Pseudoduganella albidiflava: one gene and its partner. The protein of the gene in region 1 binds, or shares a complex with, the protein of each later gene. Links are inferred from orthologs where the notes say so. Each region holds a gene or a part of one and is shown on either strand. Other genes may lie near its edges.

What was found.
Region 2: the proteins of EYF70_RS04270 (region 1) and EYF70_RS12640 are in contact, whole or in part, in a cryo-EM structure (PDB 9GE8), measured with the Escherichia coli proteins. The link is inferred for Pseudoduganella albidiflava from one-to-one orthologs.

The regions. Positions count from the first base shown.
Region 1 is NZ_CP036401.1:1,000,912-1,009,089, reverse strand. The notes cover bases 2,604-5,725. They hold EYF70_RS04270 (ABC transporter permease), read right to left. Parts: upstream 5,370-5,725; coding sequence 2,838-5,369; downstream 2,604-2,837. Other genes in these bases: EYF70_RS04265 (adenosine deaminase), read right to left, coding at 5,459-5,725; EYF70_RS04275 (response regulator), read left to right, coding at 2,604-2,643. Outside these bases: EYF70_RS04285 (group II truncated hemoglobin), read right to left, coding at 1-131; EYF70_RS04280 (sensor histidine kinase), read left to right, coding at 368-1,642; more of EYF70_RS04275, read left to right, coding at 1,639-2,603; more of EYF70_RS04265, read right to left, coding at 5,726-6,472; EYF70_RS04260 (PrkA family serine protein kinase), read left to right, coding at 7,056-8,178.
Region 2 is NZ_CP036401.1:3,044,292-3,049,764, reverse strand. Bases 1-2,945 are described here. They hold EYF70_RS12640 (arylesterase), read left to right. Parts: upstream 1-1,147; coding sequence 1,148-1,744; downstream 1,745-2,945. Other genes in these bases: EYF70_RS12630 (SurA N-terminal domain-containing protein), read right to left, coding at 2,914-2,945; mnmH (tRNA 2-selenouridine(34) synthase MnmH), read left to right, coding at 1,741-2,796; EYF70_RS12645 (ABC transporter ATP-binding protein), read right to left, coding at 283-1,005; EYF70_RS12650 (NAD(P)H-hydrate dehydratase), read left to right, coding at 1-282. Also shown: more of EYF70_RS12630, read right to left, coding at 2,946-4,815. UniProt on the Escherichia coli protein: TesA is a multifunctional esterase that can act as a thioesterase, lysophospholipase and protease.

The DNA of each region.
Region 1 (8,178 bases):
GGGCCGCCCATCCACCCGGTGAGGAACCAGTACAGCTTGTCCCGCGAGCCATCGGTGGCGGGCGGATGCATGGCCCGGATACCGGCGAATTCCGGTTCCAGCTCCATCAGGTCGTAGAAGCGGTCGACCATCTCGCGGAGCTTTTCGGCGCCGCCGATGACCTCGTACAAGGTACGCGACTCGGCAGGCGAGTCGGTCGGCAAGCCAGTAGATGCGTCGGTAAATTCGTTGCGTGATTCAGTCATGGTGGTAATGATAGCGCACTGCGCGTGAGCTGATTGATCCAAATCAATTCGGCATGCGATACCGCTCAACATGGCTGGGTTTGGTAGGAAGATGGTTGCTTGTCCTGAGCCATCACACAGCCATGCATCACGATGCAATCGAACGCGCGGCCGGCGGTTTCATCGGCCGGCTGGCGCGGCGCCACCGCGGCGGCGAACGCGCGGCCATCCAGGCGTTTGTGCTGGGCTGGCTCAGCGTCATCCTCCACCCCCTCTACTTCGTGGTGTTCACGTGGGTTTTCCCGCAGCCGTACGAAAGCCCCGCGCTCCGGCTGCTGGGCACCCTGGTGGGCGCCGCCGGCATCGCGGCCGCGCGCTACCGTACCCGCTGGTGCGAACTGTATGTGCCGGTAGCGCTCACCTTCGTGCTGCCGTTCTTCGGTTCCTACATGTTCATGATGAACAGCGCTTCCAGCGCCTGGACGCAGTGCCTGACGGTGATGATCGTCGGACTGTTCCACTTTCCCACCGCACTGGCGCTGCGCTGCTACGCCGGCGGCATCGCATTGGCATGCCTGGGCGTGGCATGGCAGGGCAAGGGCGAGGTGCTGCTGTCGCACGGCGTGCTGGAACAGTTGCCGGTGCACGCCATGATCGTTCTGCTGCTGAGCCTGGCCCGCTTTTCGCGGGTGGCGCTGGAGCAGGAAAAAATGGCCGGCCTGGGCGAGGGGCTGGGTGCCGTGGCGCACGAGATGCGCACCCCGCTGGCCGCCATGGAAGCCAATGTGCGGGGGCTGACGCGCATGCTGCAGGCGCTGCCGGCCGGCCAGCCGGACGACCTGCGCCATGCGCTGGGCCGCGTGCAGTACGAAGTGCGCCACATGAACCACCTGATCGACCTGTTCCTGCTGTCGGCCAACGCGGTGCGGCGCCGCCACGAACCGTTCGAAACGGTGTCGATGGCCGATGCGGTGCAGGCCGTGCTGCGCCGCTATCCGTTTACCAGCCCGGAACAGAGCGAGGCGGTCACGGTGGAAGTGCGCGGCAATTTCCGCTTTGCCGGCCAGCACGAGCTGACGGTGGTCATCCTTCTCAACCTGCTGCGCAACGCCCTCAAGGCAATCCACCGGGCCGGCAAGGGCCGCGTGCGCATCGTCGTCGACGGCAACCGCAGATCGCCCAGGCTGCTGTTCATCGATACCGCCTGCGGCATCGCGGCGCGCCGCCTGCCGCTGATCTTCCAGCGTTTCTATGCCTACCCCGCGCACAACGGCACCGGCATCGGCCTGGCCCTGTGCCGGCAGATCATGCGCGCGTGGAATGCCGAAATCCGCTGCGTATCGCGCGAACATGCCTACTCGATCTTTGTGCTGGAGTTTCCGGTTCAGCGCAGCACCCCGCCATCAGGTGACTCATGAGACTTCCGATCCTTTCCCATCCGACCACGGTGGTGCTGGTGGACGACAGCGATTCGTTCCTGAAAAGCCTGTCGTTCCAGCTCGACCCGCTATTGCCCAGCAAGACCTTCCACGATACGGCGGTGGCGCTGGACTGGTTCGCGCGGAGCACGCGCCGCGAAGACTTGCCGCTGCACGTGGATTTCGACAGCCTGAACCAGTCGCCCGACCAGCCCAACGTGGCGGTCGACATGCGCCGCATCCACCGCGTGTGCGAACAGCCGCTGCGCTTCACGATTCCTTCCGTGCTGGTGGTCGATTACTCGATGCCGCAAATGAACGGCGTGGAATTCTGCGACGCGCTGCGGCACCTGCCGACCAAGAAAATCCTGTTTACCGGCGCGGCGGACGAGAAGATCGCGGTGGATGCGTTCAACCGCGGCCTGATCGACCGCTACATCAAGAAAAGCGACGACGACGCGCTCGACCGGCTGGAAGCGGAAATCGGCGCCATGCAGCGCGCCTTCTTCATCGACTACGCGCAAACGCTGGCGGACATGCTGGCCCTGCACGACTACAGCTTCCTGCGCTGCCAGGCGATGGCCGCGGTGGTGCAGGAACAATACCGCCGCAATGGCTTCGTCGAACACTACCTGTATCCGGGCCCGGCCGGCATCCTGTTCTTCGACCGCTACGGCCGCGCCAAGCTGATGGTGATCGAAACGGAACAGGGCATGTGCGCGCAGTACGAAGTGGCGCGCGACAACGATGCGCCCCATTCGCTGCTGCTGGCGCTGTCCGAACGGCGCGTGCTGCCGTTCTTTCCGCCGGGCGACGGCATGTATTCCACCGAGGCGGGCGACGAATGGCACCGCCACTGCCGCACGCCGCAAGTGTGCATGGGCCGTGAAAAGTACTACTGGGCGCTGTTCGACTTTCCCGAGCATTACCTGGCCGCGCCGCCGGCGCCGTTCGAGCAGTTCCTGAATGCGCGGCAGGCGGATGCGTATCTGGCGGCGTAACGGATCAAGGCATCGGTGACTGGTGTCGCACACCATTTTTCCGGCCTTTCGGAAAATGGTGTGCGACACCGGTTTTCCCCTGAGCTAGCCAGCGGCAGGCAAACACCGGTGTCCGACACCTTTTCCGGTAAACCCATCCGGAAAAAGAGTCCGACACCAGTCCCGGGTTATCCGGCACCCGGCCTCCTGCCCGTTCAGGCTTCCCGCAGGGTCTGCAACGGCGGCTGCCGCAGCACGTTGCGCAGCCCCAGCCAGCCGCCCACCGCGGCGCACACGGCCCCCACGGCCACCCCGGCCATCCACGCGGCGGGGCTGAAGACCCAGTCGAACTTGAACTGGTAGGTCGCCAGTCCCCAGCCCATCGCCGCGGCGCCGGTCGCGGCCAGCAGCCCGGCCAGCGAGCCCACCAGCAGGAATTCGATCATCTGCGCGCGCGAAAGCTGGCGCCGGGTGGCGCCCAGCGCGCGCAGCAGGCCCGATTCGCGGGTGCGTTCATCCTGCGACCCCATCAGCGCCGCATACAGCACCAGCAAGCCGGAAGCCAGCGTGAAGGCGAACAGGAATTCCACCGCCTGGATCACCTGGTCCAGCACGGACTGGATCTGGCGCAGCACGCCGCCCACGTCCACCACGGTCAGGTTCGGATAGTCGCGCGACAGTTGCGTGCCCAGCGCGGCCGCTTTCTTGGGCAGGTGGAACGACGTGATCCATGTCTGCGGCGTCTCGGCCATCGCGCGCGGGTTGATGATGACGAAGAAGTTCACCCGCATCGAGCCCCATTCCAGCTTGCGCAGGCTGGTGATGCGTGCTTCCACGGGCGAACCGGCGATATCGAAGCGCATCGTGTCGCCCAGTTTCAGGCCCAGCGTTTTCGCCAGCCCTTCCTCCACCGATGCCTCGGCACTGCCGGGCGCATCGTCGAACCAGGTGCCGGCGGTGAGCTTGTTCTGCGACGGCAGTTCGCTCATCGTCGACAGGTTGAACTCGCGCTCCGCCAGGTTGCGCGCCCGGCCTTCCGGATAGGTGGCCGGCGTGACCAGCTTGCCGTTGACGGCCGTCAGGCGCCCGCGGATCATCGGGTACAGCGGCGCTTCCAGCGCCCCGCCGGCGCGCAGCCGGGCGGCGATTTCATCCTTCTGGTCCGGCTGGATGTTGATGACGAAATGGTTCGGCGCATCCGGCGGCGTGGCGTTGCGCCAGGAGGTCATCAGGTCGTCGCGCACGATCGTCAGCACCAGCAGCGCCATCAGGCCCAGTGCCAGCGACACCACCTGCACCACCGTGGCGCCGGGGCGCCGCTGCAGCGACGTGACGGCGAAGCGCCATGCCGGGTGCTTCAACGACGTGCGCAGCGACTTCAATGCCGCCAGGCCGCCGTAGCCGGCCAGCGCGAACAGGCCGAACGCGCCCACGAAGCCGAGCGCCGTGTACAGCGCCAGCCTCAGGTCGCCGGCCTGCCACAGCAGCAGCACGACGAACGCGGCCAGCCCGAGCCCGTAGGTGGCCAGCGCCATCGGCTGGGGCGGCGCCTGCTCGCGGCGGATCACGCGGTTGTGCGGCACGTTGCGCAGCTGCAGGATCGGCGGCAGCGCGAAACCGGCCAGCAGCAGCATGCCGGTGGCCAGCCCCTGCAGGGCGGGCATGACCGATACCGGCGGCAGGTCGGCCTGCACCAGGCGGCCCAGCAGTTCGAGCAGCACGAAGTGGCTGCCGAAGCCGACCAGCACGCCGATCACGCTGCCGGCCAGGCCCACCAGCAGGAATTCGATCAGGTAGATCGCCGTGACCTGGTTCTGGGTCAGGCCCAGGCAGCGCAGCATCGCGCAGGCGTCGAGGTGGCGCAGCATGAAGCGGCGTGCCGCCATGGCCACCGCCACGGCTGCCAGCATCGCCGACAGCAGCCCGACCAGCGACAGGAAGCGGTCGGCCCGTTCCAGTGTCTCGCGCATTTCCGGACGGCCCTCTTCCAGCGTGTCGATGCGGATATTGCGTGCCTTCCCCGCATTGATCTCGCCGCGCAGCCATTCGGCGTAGGCGTTGACGGCGGCGCGGCCGTCCGCCCCCTGCCCCGCCGCCAGCAGGCGGTAGGTGATGCGCGAACCGGTTTGCACCAGGTTGGTCCTGGGCAGTTCGTCGAGCCGCAGCATCACGCGCGGGGCGAAATTGGCGAAACCGGTGCCCCGGTCGGGCTCGGTCGCGACCAGCTGGGCGACGCGGAACGTGGCATCGCCCACCCGGATGCTGTCGCCGATGCGCGCGTTCAGGGCGCGCAGCACGGCCACGTCGACCCACACGGTGCCGGGCGCGGGAATGTCCGGCGCCGGCGTGCCGATGTTTTCGTTGGCCTGCTCCGGATCGGTCGTCACCTTGACGCGGCCGCGCAGCGGATAGCCGGGGCTGACGGCTTTCAGCGAGGCCAGCACCGACTGCACGGCCTCGCCTTCGCCGGCCTGGGCCATGCTGGGGAACACGGCTGTGTCAGCCAGCACGAGGCCGCGGCGCGCCGCTTCCTCGCGCCAGGCGGTGGACAGCTGCTGGTCGCCGGCGATCACGAGATCCGCGCCGAGCAGCTGGTGGGCATCGCGATTCAGGCCGGCGCGCAGCCGGTCGATGAAAAAGCCGGCCGACGACAGCGCGGCCACGGCAACGATCAGTGCGACCAGCAGGAAGCGCAGCTGGCCGGCGCGCCAGTCGCGCGCGGTCATGCGGAAGGCTTGGAGGAACATGGTCAGGTAGGTGAACCGGGGTCGTGGTTAACCCAGGAACGCAACCCTGGGTGGAATGCCGCTGCTAGTCCTTACATCGGATCTTTACATCAAACGACGTCGAAGGCCGAGAAATACGCGTCGACCTCGTCGAGGAACTTCTGCTTCTGCTCGGCCGGCAGGAACGATGCGGCAAAGCCGTTCCTGGCCAGTTCGTGCGCATGCTGCAGCCCCAGCGGCAGCGAGTCGAACGCGGCCAGGAAGTTCTCGTTCAGGTAGCCGCCGAAGTAGGCCGGGTCGTCCGAATTGATCGTGACCACCAGACCGGCGTCGAGCAGGGTCAGCAGGTTGTGTTCCTGCATCGTGTCGAACACGCGCAGCTTGATGTTCGACAGCGGGCACACGGTCAGCGCCATCTTCTCGGCGGCCAGGCGGCGCGTCAGCGCGGCGTCTTCCAGGCAGCGCACGCCGTGGTCGATGCGTTCGACGTGCAGCACGTCCAGCGCCGACCAGATGTATTCCGGCGGACCTTCCTCGCCGGCGTGCGCCACCAGGTGCAGGCCCAGCTCGCGGGCGCGGGCGAACACGCGCGTGAATTTTTCCGGTGGATGGCCGACCTCGGAAGAGTCGAGGCCCACGCCGATGAACTTGTCGCGGTACGGCAGCGCGGCCTCCAGCGTGGCGAGCGCGTCGTCTTCGGACAGGTGGCGCAGGAAGCACAGGATCAGCGTGGCGGACACCTCGCTGTCGGCGCAGGCGCGGTGGATGCCGTTGATCACGTCGCCGATCGGCACGCCGCGCGAAGTATGCGTCTGCGGATCGAAGAAGATCTCCGTATGGCGCACATGGTCGGCTTTGGCGCGCTCCAGGTAGGCGGCGGTCATGTCGTAGAAATCCTGCTCCTTGAGCAGCACGCTGGCGCCGGCATAGTAAATGTCCAGGAACGATTGCAGGTCCTGGAAAGCGTAGGCCGCGCGCAGGGCGTCGACGGAGGGATAGGCGAGCTGCACGCCGTTGCGCTGGGCGAGCGCGAAGATCAGTTCCGGTTCCAGCGAACCTTCGATGTGGATGTGCAGTTCGGCTTTCGGCATGTTCTGCACGATGTGGCGGATTTGGGTATTCATTACGTTCCTTTGTTCGCTGATAAAGCGCATCTTAGCGCAAGACCGAATGTTTTTTCAGCCGCTGCCCTGCCGCACGTTTTACGTGGTGTTCAGCACAGCTTGATCAACCATGCTACTGTGATGTCAAGCGTGAAGGAAATGGCAACAACGCCCCGGATTGGCCCAAGCGTGCGCGTGTTTTCCCTTGTTTTTTCCTTGTGAATCAGGGCTTTACAGATGAGATTGACGATGTTGGATAATATTTTGACTTCCGGCACCAATAGCGCAATAATCGATTCCACAAGCGAATTTCACAATCGTAAGATGCGTTTCGGCGCAAACACACGCAAGCCGGCACTCCTCCACAGCGCCGCGAATAAAAAACTCAGCTCACGGCACGCGCAACGCGTGCCACTGCCAGAAGCTGACGGTATTCATGACAATCAAGGAGCATCACCCAGGATCAGGCCGACAGCCTTGCACGACAGCTGCCGGCCACAGTAAGGGAAGCCCTGCATGAACGCCGCGCGCATCCACAGGATGGCGGCGCGGCAGCGATGGCGGACTTTCCGTGACGAGTAGGTTTACATCAGAGGACACGCACATGACGATCTTTGACACTTACGCAGCACGGTACGAGCGCACCAAGGAAGAGGAAATGTCCCTCTCCGAGTATCTCCAGTTATGCAAGAAGGATCACCTGACCTATGCGACGGCGGCGGAGCGGATGCTGGCCGCGATCGGTGAGCCGACGCTGGTCGACACGCGCAACGACACCCGGCTGTCCCGCATCTTTGCCAACAAGGTCATCAAGATCTACCCCGCCTTCCGCGAGTTCTATGGCATGGAGGAAGTGATCGAACAGGTGGTGTCCTACTTCCGCCATGCGGCCCAGGGCCTGGAAGAGCGCAAGCAGATCCTTTACCTGCTCGGTCCGGTTGGGGGCGGCAAGTCGTCGATTGCCGAGAAGCTGAAATCGCTGATGGAACAGGTACCGTTCTACTGCCTGAAGGGTTCTCCCGTGAACGAGTCGCCGCTCGGCCTGTTCAACGAGGCCGAAGACGGCGTGATCCTGGAAGAGGATTACGGCATCCCGCGCCGCTACCTGCGCAGTATTCCCAGCCCGTGGGCGGTCAAGCGGCTGCACGAGTACAACGGCGACATCAACCAGTTCCGCGTGGTCAAGCGCTACCCGTCGATCCTGAAGCAGGTCGCCATCTCGAAGACCGAGCCGGGCGATGAAAACAACCAGGATATCTCTTCGCTGGTGGGCAAGGTCGACATCCGCAAGCTGGAGGATTACGCGCAGGACGATCCCGATGCCTACAGCTATTCCGGCGGCCTGTGCCTGGCGAACCAGGGGCTGATGGAATTCGTGGAGATGTTCAAGGCGCCGATCAAGGTGCTGCACCCGCTGCTGACGGCCACGCAGGAAGGCAACTACAAGGGTACCGAGGGCTTCGGCGCGATTCCCTTCGATGGCGTGGTACTGGCCCACTCGAATGAATCGGAGTGGAAGAGCTTCCGCAACAACCGCAACAACGAGGCGTTCCTGGACCGGATCTATATCGTCAAGGTGCCGTATTGCCTGCGCGTGTCGGACGAGGTAAAGATCTACGACAAGCTGCTGCGCAATTCCTCGCTGGCCGAGGCGCCGTGCGCGCCGGGCACGCTGCGCATGATGTCGCAGTTCGCCATCCTGTCGCGCCTGAAGGAACCGGAGAACT
Region 2 (5,473 bases), 2.0 Mb from region 1 along the record:
CGGCTCGTGATCAACCAGACCGGCAATGCGGGCCTGGCCACGGCGGGCACCGGCGATGTGCTGGCGGGGCTGGCCGGCGCGCTGCTCGCACAGGGCTGGCCCGGGTGGGAAGCGGCACTGGCGGCTGTCTGGCTGCACGGCATCGCGGCGGACATGCTGGTGGCCGAAGGCGCCGGCCCGATCGGCCTGACGGCGGGTGAACTGATCCCGACCGTCCGCGTGGCGCTGAACCGCCTGGTCGCCCAGCAGCGCGACCAGGCAGAGACACCGCACTCGCGCTGATTACACCAGTCGCCCGGCGGCGATCGTGATCGTGCGCCCGCAGCGGGCCGCCATGGCCGGGTCGTGCGTGACCAGCACCAGCGTGGAACCGTGCTCGCGATTGAGTTCGAACATCAGCGCGATCACGGCTTCGCCGGTGGCCGCATCGAGGCTGCCGGTGGGCTCGTCGGCCAGCAGCAGCGGCGGCTGCGTGACGAAGGCGCGCGCCAGCGCCACGCGCTGCTGCTCGCCGCCGGACAGGTACTTCGGATAGTGCCTGAGCCGGCTGGACAGCCCCACGCGCCCCAGCATCGCCTCGGCCTTGGGCCGCGCATCGCCATCGCCGGCAAGTTCCAGCGGCAGCATCACGTTTTCCACCGCCGTCAGGTGCGGCAACAGCTGGAACGACTGGAACACGAACCCCAGCTTGGCCTTACGCAGCGCGGCGCGGCCATCCTCGTCGAGCGCGAAGATATCGGTGCCGTCGATCAGCACCTTGCCGCCGCTCGGCGTATCGAGACCGGCCAGCAAGCCGAGGAGCGTGGACTTGCCCGATCCGGATGCGCCCACGATTGCCAGCGTCTGTCCCTTTTGCACGGTAAAATCCACTCTGTGCAAAATGGTCAGCTCGCCGCTTGCATCGGCCACGCGCTTGGTCAGGCCCGTTACCGCGATCGCGGCGGCGCCGGCGGAAGCATGCGTGGCATGCGCCCCGTTTGCATCCGAGGCAGGCGAGTCTGGAATGAAGTTGCTGGTCGCGTGAGGAAAATCTGGCATGGTCGAAGGTCTGCTTGGCAAAGGTATGCTTGGGTTAGTCAGGAACATCCTGGTGAAGAACATCTTGGTAAGTAAAATCGGTTCGCGGTTCTGCGTGTGCCTCAGCGCCATGCTGCTGCTGTGGGGCAGCCCGGCGAGCGCCTATTCTGCCCCAAAAACGCTGCTCGTGGTGGGCGACAGCCTGTCGGCCGAGTACGGCCTGGCGCGCGGCACCGGCTGGGTGGCGCTGCTCGAGCGCAAGCTGCAGGCGCAGAAGCTCGATATCCGCATCGTCAACGCCAGTGTCAGCGGCGAGACCACCAGCGGCGGCCGCACCCGGCTGCCGGCGCTCCTGAAGAAGCACCGGCCCGACTACGTGGTGCTCGAACTGGGTGCCAACGACGGCTTGCGCGGCTTGCCGGTGCCGTCCGCCGACAGCAACCTGCGGGCCATGGTGAAGCAGGCACGTGACGCCGGCGCACGCGTGCTGCTGGTGGGCATCCGCATCCCGCCGAACTATGGCCGCGATTATTCGGAGAAATTCTTCGCCATGTACCAGGCCATCAGCCGCGATGAGAAGGTGGGCCTGGCGCCCTTCATGCTCGACGGCGTGGCCGAGAAGATGGACCTGTTCCAGGCCGACCGCATTCACCCGCTGGCCAGCGCCCATCCGATCATCCTGAACAACATCTGGCCGCACCTGCAGCCCATCCTAAGGACGAAATGAAGTATCCCGAAATCCTCCCCATCGGCGACGTGCTGGCGCGGCTCGACCAGTTCGACACGATCATCGACGCGCGCACGCCGGCCGAATTCGCGCTCGACCACCTGCCGAACGCGATCAACTGCCCGGTGCTCGACGACGAGCAGCGCATCGTGGTGGGCACGCTGTACAAGCAGGCCGGCCCGTTCGAGGCCAAGAAGGTGGGCGCACCGATGGTGGCGGCCAATATCGCCCATCACATCGACACGCTGTGGCACGACAAGCCGCGCGAGTGGACCCCGCTGGTCTACTGCTGGCGCGGCGGCAACCGCAGCGGTTCGATGGCGCACATCCTGGCGAAGATCGGCTGGCCCGTGGTGCAGCTCGAGGGCGGCTACAAGGCGTTCCGCAACCGCGTGAACGCGGAGCTGGAACAGGCGCCGGAACTGGACTTCCGCGTGATCTGCGGCACCACCGGCAGCGGCAAGACGCGGCTGCTGGACACGCTGGAGGCGGTCGGCGCCCAGGTCCTGGACCTGGAGCAGCTGGCCGTTCACCGCGGTTCTGTACTGGGCAACATGCCCTGCCAGCCGCAACCCACGCAAAAGGCGTTCGAGACGTCGATCTGGGACCGGCTGCGCCGCTTCGACCCCGCCCTGCCCGTGTTCGTGGAATCGGAAAGCAAGAAGGTGGGCGCGCTGCGCGTGCCCGCCGCCCTGATGGAACGGATGCGCGCTTCGCCGTGCATCGCGCTGGAAGTGGCGCGCGAGCACCGCGTGCAGCTGCTGATCGAGGATTACCAGCACTTCGCCTGCAACGCGCCGGCGCTGAACACGCAGCTGTCCTACCTGACCGACCTGCACGGCAAGGAACGGATCACCAAGTGGCAGCAGATGGCCCTCGACGGGCGCATGCCGGAACTGGTCGACGAACTGCTGGTCGATCACTACGACCCGGCCTACACGCGCTCGATCCACCGCAATTTCACCCAATTCGAGCGCGCCCGCGCGATCGCGCTGCCGGACGTTTCGCCGGCGTCGTTCCTGGCCGCGGCACGCGCGCTGCACGAAGGCTGAAGGGCGCCACGCGCACCCGGCAGCCGCGCCGGGATACGGGATTGCAGGCATGTGCACCACCCAACAAGAAAGCCACCTCGCGGTGGCTTTTTTGTTGGGTGGGCAGTACCTGGCGGATTACTGGGCGCCGTCCGCCTTCGTCTCGGTCACCGGACGCAGGATCTTGACCTTGGCCTTTTCCTTCAGCACTTCGACGTAGTTCAGCATGTCCTGCTGGGCGACGATGTTGCCGATCTGTTCGCGGGCCGAGGCCAGGCGCGCTTCATCGGCGGCGGCCGGCTGGTGCACCTTGCTGATGCGGTAGATGCCATAGCCCATGCCCGGCAATTCCACGCCCACATAGGCCGGCAGCTTCGAGGTATCGGCTTTCAGCACGGCGCGGGCGACAGCCGGCGGCATGCCTTCGGCCTTGGCCCGCGACACGGCCTGCACCGGGCTGAAGCCGGTCGCGTCGTCGGCTTTCTTCAGCGCGGCCAGCTTGGCTTCGCCGGCGGCCCGGGCGGCCTTCATCGCTTCCTCGGCCGTGACGCGCTGGCGGATCTCGGCGGCCACGTCGGCCAGCGGCTTTTGCGACGCCGGCTTGAACTCGACGATGCGGCCCGACACCAGCGTGCTCGGCGCCACTTCCACCGCTTCGGTATTGCGCTTGTTCTTCACGGCGTCGTCGGCGAACAGCGCGGTCAGGAACTTGGCGTTGTTGTACGGTGCCGGCGCGGCGCCCGCCGCCGGGGTGCGCGTGACATTCTCGGCGCTCTCGATCTTCAGGCCCAGCTTGTCCGCCACGGGCTTCAGGCTGTCGGCCTGCTCATACACCGTATTGGTGAAGGTCTCCACCACTTCCGAGTACTTCTTGCCGGCCTTCTGCTTGCGCAGGTCGGCGGCGATCTCGGTCTTCACCTCGTCCATCGGCTTGACCACGGCGGGCTTCAGCGACGTCACGGTGATCACGTGGTAACCGAACTCGGATTCGACGACGTTGCTGATCTCGCCCTGCTTCAGCGCGAAGATCGACTGTTCCACGGAAGGCACCAGCGAGCCCTTCTCGATCACGCCCAGGTCGCCGCCCTGCTCGGCCGAACCCGGATCTTCCGATTTGGCCTTGGCCACTTGCGCGAAGCTGCCCGGGGCCTTCTTCAGGTCCGCCAGGATGGCTTCGGCCGTGGCCTTGGCCGCGGCCTTGTCGGCCGCCTTGGCATCCTTGTTGACGGCCACCAGGATATGGCTGGCGCGGCGCTCTTCGGGCGCCGTGTAGCGGGCCTGGTTGGCCTTGTAGAACGCGGCCACTTCGTCGTCGCTCACGCTGACCTGGCCTTCGATGGCTTTCGCATCGAGCACCACGTATTCGATGCGGGCCTGCTCGGGCAGCGCGTACAGCTTGGCGTTCTTGTCGTAGTACGCCTTGACCATCTCGTCGGTGACTTTCACGTTGGCCACGAACTGCTGCAGCGGCATCGCCAGTTCCTGCACGTCGCGTTCCTGTTCGGTCAGGTCGGTGACCAGCTTGGTGACGGTGCGCGGCGCGAAGGCGGTGGCCTGGATGCCGCTGACCAGCTGCTGCACGGCCATGTCGTGGCGCATCGTCTGCTCGAAGCCTTCCGGCGTCAGGCCGCTGTTATTGGCCAGCATCGCGCGGTAGCGCTCGATGTCGACCTTGCCTTCTGGCGTGATCATGCCGGGGATATCCTGGATGCTGTCGAGGATCGCCTTCTGCAGCGCCGCGTTGCTGACCGTCAGGTGGCCGCGCGCGACTTCGGACGAGACCGCGCGCTGCGCGATCAGGTTGTCCAGCACGCTCTGGCGGAATTCCGGAGTATCGAACATCTTCTGGTTGAACTGCTCGCCGAAGCGCTGGCGGTACTGGTCCAGCTGGCGGCGCAGCGCGTTATCGAACTCCTGCTGGGTCACCGGCTTGCCGTCGACCTTGGCGAGCGTGGTCGCGCTGTCGCCCATGCTGTCGTAGCCCTGCACGCCGACGAATACGAACGATGGAACGATCACGATCGCCAGCAAAATCTGCATCAGTTTCTGATGCGTACGTATGAATTCAAACATGGCAAATTTATCAGGTTATGCATTACAAAAAAAAGGCGAACGTTAGCGTTCGCCCCTTTCGCTGCTCACGCGATTATAGGGGCGGTGTTCCGATGTAGCAAGGTGAGCATTTGAAAAAACGGCAAGGTTGGGTGGGGGGTTCGGGGCATGGGATGGGGCGGAGTGTCGGAGCGGAGCGTGGGGAGCGGAGCGGTGGATCTGAGCGTGGGAAGCGCAGCGTGGGAAGCGCAGCGTCGGAAAGCGGAGCGTGGGCTCGGTGCGTGCGATGGAGCAGCGTAGCGAGGTGGAAGCAGCGGAGCGAGGTGGAAGCAGCGGAGCGAGGTTGAAGAAGCGGAGCGAGGTGAAAGCGTGAGCAAGCGCGGAGCTTGCAGGGCTGCGCCTTCGCGAAGCAGAGCTTCGCGCGGAGAATGGGGACGGGACTCGCCGACATCCTGCCGGCCGCGGATTCGCTGGTAAGCGAATCCCTTCGAGTGCCCGCCGTGCTTCCCGCAGGGGAAGCACTCCGCTGCGCTGCGAATAAAAAAAGCCCGCGTGCGCGGGCTTTTTTGTATTCTGGCGGAGCGGACGGGACTCGAACCCGCGACCCCCGGCGTGACAGGCCGGTATTCTAACCAACTGAACTACC